Regions from separate parts of the Bradyrhizobium sp. C-145 genome, predicted to be linked through region 1. Evidence: riboswitches for the same ligand, from Rfam matches in the RefSeq annotation. Region 1 holds a riboswitch; each other region holds the start of a gene.
What was found. A riboswitch is a leader RNA that binds a small molecule or an ion and turns the genes downstream of it on or off. The one in region 1 is predicted to bind cobalamin.

Region 1 (3,274 bases):
GCCTGGAGGTGGTCGACGCCGGCACGCTGGCGCAGGAGGGGATGGCGGGCGTCGTCACCGACAAGCCGCGCAGCGGCACGCGCGACTTCAGCGTGGAAGCTGCGCTCGAACCTGCGGAACTGGCATTCGCGTTTGAGGCCGGTCAGGGCGCGGTTGCGCGCGCAACAGCCAATCAGCCCGATCTGCTGATCTTCGGCGAGATGGGCATCGGCAATACCACGACCTCGGCGGCGATTGCGGCGAGCCTGCTCGGCACCAGCGCCGAGGAGATCGCCGGCAGCGGCACCGGTATCGATGCGGCCGGCCGTGCGCACAAAGCGCGGGTGATCGATGCCGCGATTGCGCGCCATGGCATTGCAGGGGCTTCGCCCGAAAGCATCCTGTGCGCCGTCGGCGGTCTCGAGATCGCGGCGATCTCAGGCGCGATCATTGCAGCTGCGCAGCGCCGCATCCCTGTATTGATCGACGGCTTCATCGTGTCGGTGGCGGCGCTGGCGGCGGTGCGGATCAACCCGTCGTGCCGGCCGTTCCTGCTGCCGTCGCATCAATCGGCAGAGCAGGGGCATCGGCTGGTGCTGCGTGCGCTGAACGTGCAGCCGCTGATCAGCCTCGATCTCAGGCTTGGGGAGGGATCCGGCGCCGCGATCGCGTTGCCGCTGGTGCGGTCGGCTTGCGCGCTCCACAACGGCATGGCGACATTTGCGCAGGCCAATGTGCCGGACCGTCCGGCCTGATCCGGCTCAGGCCGTGCGCTGATTGACGGAAACGACGCGCCAGCCGGTGGCGAGCCGGTCGATCCGGGTGAGCGACAGCGGATCGATCACGAAGCGCAAGGCAGCGTGCGGTGTCAGATCCAGCGCGATGCAGAGCGCAGCGCGGATCGTGCCGGAATGCACGACGAGCGCTGCGGAGCCCGCGCCGATCCGCGAGAGCCCAAGCCGGACGCGCGTGACCTGATCCTCAAAGCTCTCGCCGCCCGGCGGACGTCCGCGCGCCGGATCGCTCCAGAATTGCGCATAGGCCTCGTCGCCAGCCGCGCCGATCTCGTCATGCCGACGGCCGGTCCATGCGCCAAAATCCTGTTCGCCGAATTCGGGCATCAGCTCGGGCGCGAGTCCCAGCGCCTGCGCGGTCTCGACCGTGCGCCGCGACGGGCTGGCGTAGCTCGCTGCGCCTCGCGGCAGGCACTGCCGCAGGGCCTGCAGTTGCGCGCGATCGCCGAGATCGGCTGGCGCATCAGCCGCATGGATCGTCCCCACGACGCCGTCGACCGGTGCATGCCGTATCAGCCAGAGGAAGGTCTCGCCTTCCATGCTCATCTCCGAGGAAGTTGGTTGCTGTTGCAATAGCGCCGCAGCTTGCACATTGACTCTGTCTTGATCGTAATCCTAGATGGCTTCGACGGTTTCCCCGAGAGGGGATGAAAAGGGAATGCGGTGCGGGGAATTTGTGCCCAATGCCGCGGCTGCCCCCGCAACTGTAAGCGGTGAATCATTCGTCAGAAGCCACTGGGTCCTCGGTCCCGGGAAGGCGACGAAGCGGTCACGACCCGCGAGCCAGGAGACCTGCCGTCAGCCGTGGTCACACGCGAAGATGTCGGTCGGGGAGTACAGACATTCGGCTTCATCGGACGGCTGACAGGCCCAGGGTGAGACCTCGTTCGCTGTGACGTGCCACTGACGTCATACCGAGGTTTCGAACCGTGTCTTTCATCCATATTGTCCGACAGCGCCGCTTCCTGCTTGCCTCCGCGGCGCTCACATCTTTTGCCGTTTTTGATCTGCCCGTGGCGCTGGCGCAGCAGGCCGGCGAACCCCTGCCGCCGGTCGAGGTGTCGCCGGCGCAATCCCGCAAGCAGGCCAAGCCGGCGGGCCGGGAGGCGCAGAGCGCCCGCCGTGCAGCTGCACGCAGACCGGCGGCCGCATCCGCAGCGCCCAAGCCTGTCGTGCCGGCCGCCGCGGCAGCAACGCCGCTCAACAGCAATGCCGTGGCCGAAAGCGCCTCGCGGCTCGGCCTCACCGTGCGCGAGACGCCGGCGACCGTTGAGGTGATCTCGGCCGCGACGATGCGCGAGCAGGGCTATCGCACTGTCTCCGAGGTGGCGCAGGGCGCAGTCGGTGTCACCTCCGGCGACAATCCGGCTGAACCTTCGGCCTTCTCGATGCGCGGCTTCACCAACACCCAAATCAACACGCTCTACAACGGCATCAAGATCGGTCCGCAGAACATGACCTCGCGGATCGCAGATACCGCCAATCTGGAGGCGGTGGAATTCCTGAAAGGTCCGGCCTCGCTGATCTCGGGCGAGGGCGCCGCCGGCGGTGCCATCAACTTCGTCACCAAGCAGCCGCATACCGGACCGATTCGGAACGAAGCTGACTTCTCCTGGGATTCCCTGAACTCGTTCCGCGCCCATTACGGTTCCGGCGGCAGCACCAACGTGCAGGGGCTGGACTATCGCTTCGACCTCAGCCGTTCCACGCTCAACGGCTTTGCCGACGATACCAATGTCAAGACGTTCGACACGTCCGGCCAGCTCAACTACCGCATCTCCGACAGTCTCAAGATCTGGGGCGCGATCGAGTACCGGGAGGATCGTTCCAAAGCCTATTGGGGCGCGCCGCTGGTGCCGATCGCCTTCAGCGGCTCGCACGCGACGACGGGGATCGTCTCCGGCAATTACGTCTCGAACTACAACGGAACCAATCTCGGTGCCGTCACCATCGATGATCGTACCTTCAACACCAACTATAACGTCCTCGACAACCGCAACGTCGCGCAAGAGGTGTGGCTGCGCGGCGGTTTCGAGCTGAAGCTGGCGCCCGATCTGACGCTGAAAAGCCAAGCCTATGGCTACGGCGCAGAGCGCACCTGGTTCAACAACGAGATCGAGGCGTTCAATTCCACGACGAACATGGTCAACCGTGAACGCTTCTATGTCGCGCACAGCCAGCGGCTGGTGGGCAATGTCACCGACCTGATCTGGGATGCGAACATCGCTGGCTTCGACAACCGGCTGGTCACGACTCTCTCGTCAAGCTATCTCGATTTCGTCAGGCCGGGCGCGGCGAACTTCCCTGGCGATTCCGTTTCGCTCGTCGATCCCAACCGCGGCTTTTACGGCCCGCTCACGATCCAGCAGCAAACCGCGCGCATCGACAACGAGGCGCTGTCGTTCGAGGACCGGCTGAAGCTGACACGGACCTTCGCTCTGATCGGCGGCCTGCGCGTCGAGCATATCGGGCTCGACCGCAACTCGACCGATAAGAACGGC
Region 2 (3,274 bases), 1.9 Mb from region 1:
TCGGGATCGGCGTGTACACCGCGCCGGTGCGCCAGCTCGTCCCCGACAGCGACGTACCAAAACTATTGGCCGGTGTCTTGTAGTCGGTGCGGTCGACCTCGGGGCGGTCGACCCGCACGCCGCTCACGAGGGACAGCTTGTCGGTCAGCGACAGCCGATCCTCGGCGAACAGTGCGTACTGGTTGACGATGGCATTGTAACCGGGCGTGGCCGGCGTCGTCGTTGCGGAAAAATAGCCCAGGCCGACGGCATCGACGCCGACTGAGGTTGTCCCGCCAAAAGGCGAATTGTTGGTGTGGGTGAAGTCGATCCTGTTGACGTCGAAGCCTGTAACGAGCTCGTTGGCGAGGCCGAGCACGTGGCCGCGGAACGTCGCATCCGTCCGGTTGCCGGCCTGCGCCTGGTCATGGAAAATCTCGATGTAGCTGGTCCGCGTGATGAGCTGGTTCGCGGGATTCCACGCGTAGCTCTCGACGTCGCGCCAGTGCCGATGGCTGGTCAGGTAGTAGAGCGTGTCGTGGACCGTGATGCCGTCCGCGACGTTCCATTCAGTCTTGAACTGAGTCCGGTTGTCCTCATAGTGAATCGCGCTGTCGAGCACATTGTAATTCTTGAAGCGCAGCGTGTCGTCGATGGTGCGATTGATCAGAGGGGTCCCGAAGTAGTGCGACGGGTTTCTGTTGCCGTAGTCCTCGGACAGCGTGAAAGCGAGATTGTCCGCAGCCTGCACCCGCACCGCTGCGGAGATCGCCAGGTTGGATGTCTTGTCACGATCGACCCAGCCATCCGACATGTTGCCGGTGGCGGTGAAGCGATAGGATACATTGGGATTGACGGCGCCGCCGCTGTCTACCGCAAGGCGTCGCGTCACGTTGCTGTCGAGCGATACTTCGGCATCGTTGTAGGTCGTTGCGATCGGCTTCTTCGGGGTCACGTTGATGATGCCGCCGATGGCACCTTCGCCGTAGAGCACCGACGCCGGCCCGCGCATCACCTCGATACGCTCCGCCGACCAGGTATCGAACGGAAACGTCACCGTGCCGGCACCGACATAAAGGCGCGTGCCGTCGTACAGCGTCATCACCGAATTGCTGCCGGCGAATCCGCGGGTGGCGAAGGAAAGACCGCCGTTCCCGGGGGCTGGGCTCGCGGTAAAGCCGGCTGCGTTCTGGGCCACGGCATCGGTGACGTTGTGCTGGCCGCGACCCGCGATGGTCTGCGCCGTGATCGTCTCGATGCTGGCAGGCGTTTGCAGCGGCGTGAGGCCAAGCCGGCTTCCGCTGGTGTTCCGCTCGGTCAGCCTTAGCGTCGACGGCGAGCCGTCGGAGGCTGCGGCCGCCGGTGCCGCGCGAGGCGTTGCCGCCGGCTTCGACTGCGGCCGGGAGGCCGCGGCCGAACGCTTGCCGTCAGGGCGGACGGCCCTCACCGCCGGCTTTTCAGGCGGGCTGACTGTGACCGGCGGCAAGGTTTGGACCGCACGGGCTTGTTGCGCCTTGGCAGCGCAAATCACAAACGGCAGAGCTGGAAGAAGGAGGGCGTGAGCGAGCAGGCCGGCACGCAGCCGCCTTGGCACGATGGGAAACACGAGAAGACCTCGGCATGACGTCAGTGGCACGTCACAGCGAACGAGGTCTCACCATGGCGCAGATGCGCCTGCGCAAGGTGAAAGCAATGTCTGTACTCCCCGACCGACATTTTCGCGTGTGACCACGACTGACGGCAGGTCTCCTGGCTCGCGGGTCCTAACCTTGCGTCGCCTTCCCAGGACCGAGTTTCCCAGTGGCCTATGACGAAAGATTCGCCGCTTACAGTTGCGGGGGCAGCTGCGGCCTAAGGGAAAATCCCCGCACCGCATTCCCTTTTGATCCCCGAGTGGGGAACCGTCGGTATCACCGTAAGAGGTGACGAGGCGCGAAGTCAATCTCTCTCTGAAGCAAGGCGTTGTTTGCTAAACCAGCTCCACCGGACCAATAGTAACAATGTCCGAGTAAGCAGCAGGAGTTCGTGCTTGGGCCCTATAGAGCGGAAACTCGCGAAAGCTAGTCGAGCATTTGGCCCGCCGGTTGATGACAAAAGCGCATCGCGCAGCTTGCCGCGGCAGAGCCGCGAATCTACGATCAGGTGGGAGACGCGCGCGCCGGACTGCTCTTCACGCCTAAATAACAGAGCCGTTGAAATCTGTCGAAGAAGACGACCGAACGCAGGATTTCAACATGCAGGGGCGGCAGTTTGCATTAATCAACATTGAAAGATGGTTACGGTCACTACAGCGGAAACGATTGCCGCAGAGCACATTTCCGCGCCCGCAACACTTTGGCGGATCTCGGAATTTGCTTGTGGGTCGGCTCCAGCAGCAGAGCGGCACGTTCTAAGTGAATTAGCGGGGACTTTTTGTAGGGCCGCCCAATCTGAAGCCCGTACGACACACTCAGTTGGTTCGTGCGTTATGTACTGTGCTTGTCGGAACAAAAGCTCCGAATTCGCCGTTGCTGCGGAAGGAATCGTTACGCAGCGGCGCGTTGTTCTCGGCGACGAAGTGGGGAGAGGAGCGGCCGCGCCCCTACTCCAGGGGCCTTCCTTAAGGATAGATTGTAAGTAACTATTCGAACAGAAGGAATGAGAGAGCCGATGACACGCTATTTCTTCAATGTCGGCGGCATTCGTCCATTTCAGGACACGCTCGGGGAAGAATTGTTCGACGACAATGCGGCTTGGCAAGCTGCTCTTGATATAGCGCGCCACATTGTAGCAAGCCTAAGGCCCGGCGAGGGATGTCGACTTGAAGTGATGAGCGCAGGTCGGCTGATCCATTCTATAGAGATGACAACCAAACCATCTCACGCTCCGGCTTTGGTTGATTGTGATACTAACTTAGCCTCCCTCCGATGACTCCGGCCACAGAGCTGGCCCGCAACAATAGGATTGCGCGCCGCCTCGCTCGGTAAAGATCCGACGCGCGCCGAAATCATGCTGGCATTGTCTTCCTTTCTGTGTGGCTGCTGATCAAGTTTCTCGCCAGCCTAGCGGGAGAAGGATAGCAGCTCAGAGAGCTTCTCGCTGATGGTCGCGTGACGTCTAATGATCAAGCTTAAGTGGGTCCACTTCGAGAAAGTCAGCTCGGAAGCCCGATCGATTTCGGCAAGGGTACATTCGCCGTGTCAACTGGAATCCCAGCGCTCGAGACCCGAAGAGCCGGCAAGCATGGGCGATGAGAAGCCGCGACCCGAACGTGCCGGCATCGCAGCTCCCACAACTTCCCGGGTGACCCGAGCGG
Region 3 (3,274 bases), 1.6 Mb from region 1:
AACATCGGCCCGCATCGGTCCGGCTCAGGCGCGCCTGAGAGCCAATGGATCGGCTGGGCATCTGCGTTCGCTAACATGAAATAGAGAGCTTGGGCCTCTGTCTCACGATACGAGCCTAAAAAAACGCACGATGAAGGTGCACCTCGCCCAACTTCTGAGATAGGTCATCGAGTACTTGGAAGCAGCAGCCTTTGGCCGGGCAGCAAAATGAGATGGGAGACATTGGGGTGCGCACAGATTTTTCGCGGATCAATCGGTCTAAAGCTATCTTCGATGATATTTATGCTTTGGATGATCCGAGGGCATACTTCTCTGTCCTCGGAGGCTTGGATTATATGATCCCGGACGTGGCTGAGCCGGTTGTGCGGCAAATTCTAGCAGCGAAAGCTTCGGCAACCGGCCTTAAGCCGGTCGTGCTTGACGTCGGCTGTTCATACGGCATCAACGCGGCGGTGCATCGCTTTCCCCTGACCTTCGGGGGCTTGCGTCATCGCTACGCTCGGCGCGAAATGAGGGCGATCAGTTCTGCGACACTGGTGCGTCTCGATCGACATTTTTATGCAGCTTGGCCTGATGTCGGTTTGGCGCGGTTTATCGGCCTCGACGTCTCGGCACCGGCAATCAGCTACGCAACAAATGTCGGTCTGCTGGAGCAGGGCATTGTCGCTGACCTTGAAAAGGAACCGCTATCAACGGACAGCGCGCACATTCTCCGCTCTACGGATGTCATCATGTCGACGGGGTGCATCGGCTACATCACGGAGAAGACGTTCAGCAAAATTCTCGATGCGACAGACAAATGTCCATGGATCATCTCCTTCGTGCTGCGCATGTTTCCATTTGAGTCTTTGGCCTCGACGTTCGCCAGTCGTGGCCTTGTGACAGAACGTCTTTCCGGCGCAACCTTTATCCAGCGTCGCTTTCGCGATGCTGAAGAGTTTGAAGGGTGTTTGGCCAGCTTGGCGGCTCTTGGCCTTGATGCGACCGGTCTTGAATCAGAAGGGCTGTTTCACGCCGATCTGATCGTGACCCGGCCTGAGGCGGACGCGCGCGCCACTCCTCTGGAAAGCATTGTCACCGTCGCCAGCGGCAGAGGTCGGCCGATTGGGCCGCGTTACGTTCATGTTGAAGGCGCCGAGGGCTTGCAGGTCGCGCTTGAGCCGTAACAGGTCAGGAGCCGCTGCGCTGCGCGGCGGCCCGTTCGGCGCTGGATCAAGGGCTCGAGAACGAAGCCAGTCTGGTCGACAGCGCGGCCGCAGCCAATGTCATTTGAGCGCGGGATAAAGACTTCATCCGGATGTCATTATCGCGGCGAGCGCTAGGTGCTAGCGGATGCCGTTCGTTTCTGACTGACGTTCCCTGACATCAACGCTCACGCGGCGAGCATTTGCCTCGACCATGGGCAAGCTTAAGGGAGAACCGGAAAATGCAGCCTAACGCATAGCCGACCACTTCGAGCGGGAAAGCGGGAGCGCCGGAAATATACCCGACTTCGGCCGTTAAGTTGACGGTGTTCTCTACCTTCCGAAGCTTGATCTTCCCGAGCGCAAGACTTGACGAATCTCGGCGAGTGGCGGCTAGATGTGGGCCTGTCACGGTCTTCCATTCCGATATCTTGTCGGATAGAAGCTAAGAGGGAATCCGGTGCGCCGAACGGCTATTCCGGGGCTGCCCCCGCAACTGTAAGCGGCGAGCGGCTGTCATCATGGTCACTGGCGCGCGCGAGCGCCGGGAAGGCCGACAGCCGCAGCGACCCGCGAGCCAGGAGACCTGCCGCGACAGAAGAAACGTCCTCGGGCGGGGTGCCCCGGTGGAGCGCTTGCAGTCGGGGACGTTTGCCCGTCTCCTCGCAAGTCGTCCGCGGGCCCCAGCGCCAAACATCGCGGGGTTGCCGATGTCGTCGTCTTACGATTTCGATCAGCGGGGTCATCTCGTTGCACCGCCGAGGGTGCGGCCGCGGCTAGCGCAGGCAAAGCCTTCCGCGCGTGAGCTATCTCTTGCCCCGCGACGATCGCTGGCTCCGCTGCCGCGGCCACTCGCGCCATCGCCAAAACCGTCCGACCTTACGCTCGATCGCTCGCGCGACGACCTTCTGACTTCGTTCGGCAAGCTGACGTTGAGCGACCGTTATCTGCTCGCCGGCGAAGGCGTCCAGGACATGTTTGCGCGGGTGTCCTGCGCGTTTGCGGACGATGTTGCGCATGCGCAGCGTCTTTATGATGCAATGTCCCGGCTGTGGTTCATGCCGGCCACACCGGTGCTCTCCAATGGCGGCACCACGCGCGGCCTGCCTATCTCCTGCTTCCTCAACTCGGTATCGGACTCGCTCGAAGGTATCGTCGGCGCCTGGAACGAGAACGTCTGGCTCGCCTCCAACGGCGGCGGCATCGGCACCTACTGGGGGAATGTTCGATCGATCGGCGAGAAGGTGAAGGGCGGTGTCACTTCGGGCATCATCCCGTTTATCCACGTCATGGACGGCCTGACGCTGGCGATCAGTCAGGGCTCATTGCGGCGCGGCTCAGCGGCGGTCTATCTCGATATCCAACATCCCGAGATAGAGGAGTTCCTCGAGATCCGGAAAGCGTCCGGCGACTTCAACCGCAAGAGCCTCAACCTGCATCACGGCATCAACGTGACCGACGAGTTCATGCATGCCGTGCGGGCCGGGAGCGCCTTCGCTCTCCGCAGTCCAAAGACTAACGAGACCGTCCGCGAGATCGACGCTCGCCAGCTGTGGCAACGCATCCTTGAGAACCGGCTGCAGACTGGCGAGCCTTATCTCTTGTTCATCGACACCGTGAACCGCGCGCTGCCCAAGCACCAGCGCGAGCTCGGCCTGAAGGTCTCGACCTCGAATTTGTGCAGCGAGATTACCCTGCCGACTGGCATCGATCATCGCGACGAGGAGCGCACCGCGGTGTGCTGCCTCTCATCGCTCAATCTCGAGGCCTGGGACCAGTGGAATGAGGAGGAAGGCTTCATCGAGGATATCATGCGCTTCCTCGACAACGTGCTCACAATCTTCATCACCGTGGCACCGGACGGCATGAAGCGTGCCCGCTACGCCGCCCTGCGCGAGCGCTCCGTCGGCCTGGGCGTTATGGGATTCCACTCGTTCCTCCAGGCCAAGGGCATCCCGATGGAGAGTGTCCTAGCCAAGTCGTTCAATCTGAACATGTTTCGAAAAATCCGTCGCGATGCAGACGCGGCATCCGTGGCGCTCGCTCGCGAGCGCGGCCCATGCCCGGATGCCCTGGAACGCGGCGTGATG

Region 2: linked by a shared signal. The riboswitch ahead of LRP30_RS06025 (TonB-dependent receptor) and the one ahead of LRP30_RS14535 (TonB-dependent receptor) in region 1 are both predicted to bind cobalamin.
Region 3: linked by a shared signal. The riboswitch ahead of LRP30_RS07115 (ribonucleoside-diphosphate reductase subunit alpha) and the one ahead of LRP30_RS14535 (TonB-dependent receptor) in region 1 are both predicted to bind cobalamin.

What each region holds. Positions count from the first base shown of each region.
Region 1 covers NZ_CP088150.1:3,143,670-3,146,943, forward strand. The annotation lists gene cobT (nicotinate-nucleotide--dimethylbenzimidazole phosphoribosyltransferase) at 1-734, shown strand, start outside; gene LRP30_RS14530 (histidine phosphatase family protein) at 741-1,313, opposite strand; cobalamin riboswitch at 1,386-1,588, shown strand; gene LRP30_RS14535 (TonB-dependent receptor) at 1,703-3,274, shown strand, end outside.
Region 2 covers NZ_CP088150.1:1,270,421-1,273,694, forward strand. The annotation lists gene LRP30_RS06025 (TonB-dependent receptor) at 1-1,426, opposite strand, end outside; cobalamin riboswitch at 1,701-1,900, opposite strand; gene LRP30_RS06030 (hypothetical protein) at 2,629-2,889, shown strand.
Region 3 covers NZ_CP088150.1:1,496,767-1,500,040, forward strand. The annotation lists gene LRP30_RS07110 (class I SAM-dependent methyltransferase) at 213-1,166, shown strand; cobalamin riboswitch at 1,579-1,793, shown strand; gene LRP30_RS07115 (ribonucleoside-diphosphate reductase subunit alpha) at 1,895-3,274, shown strand, end outside.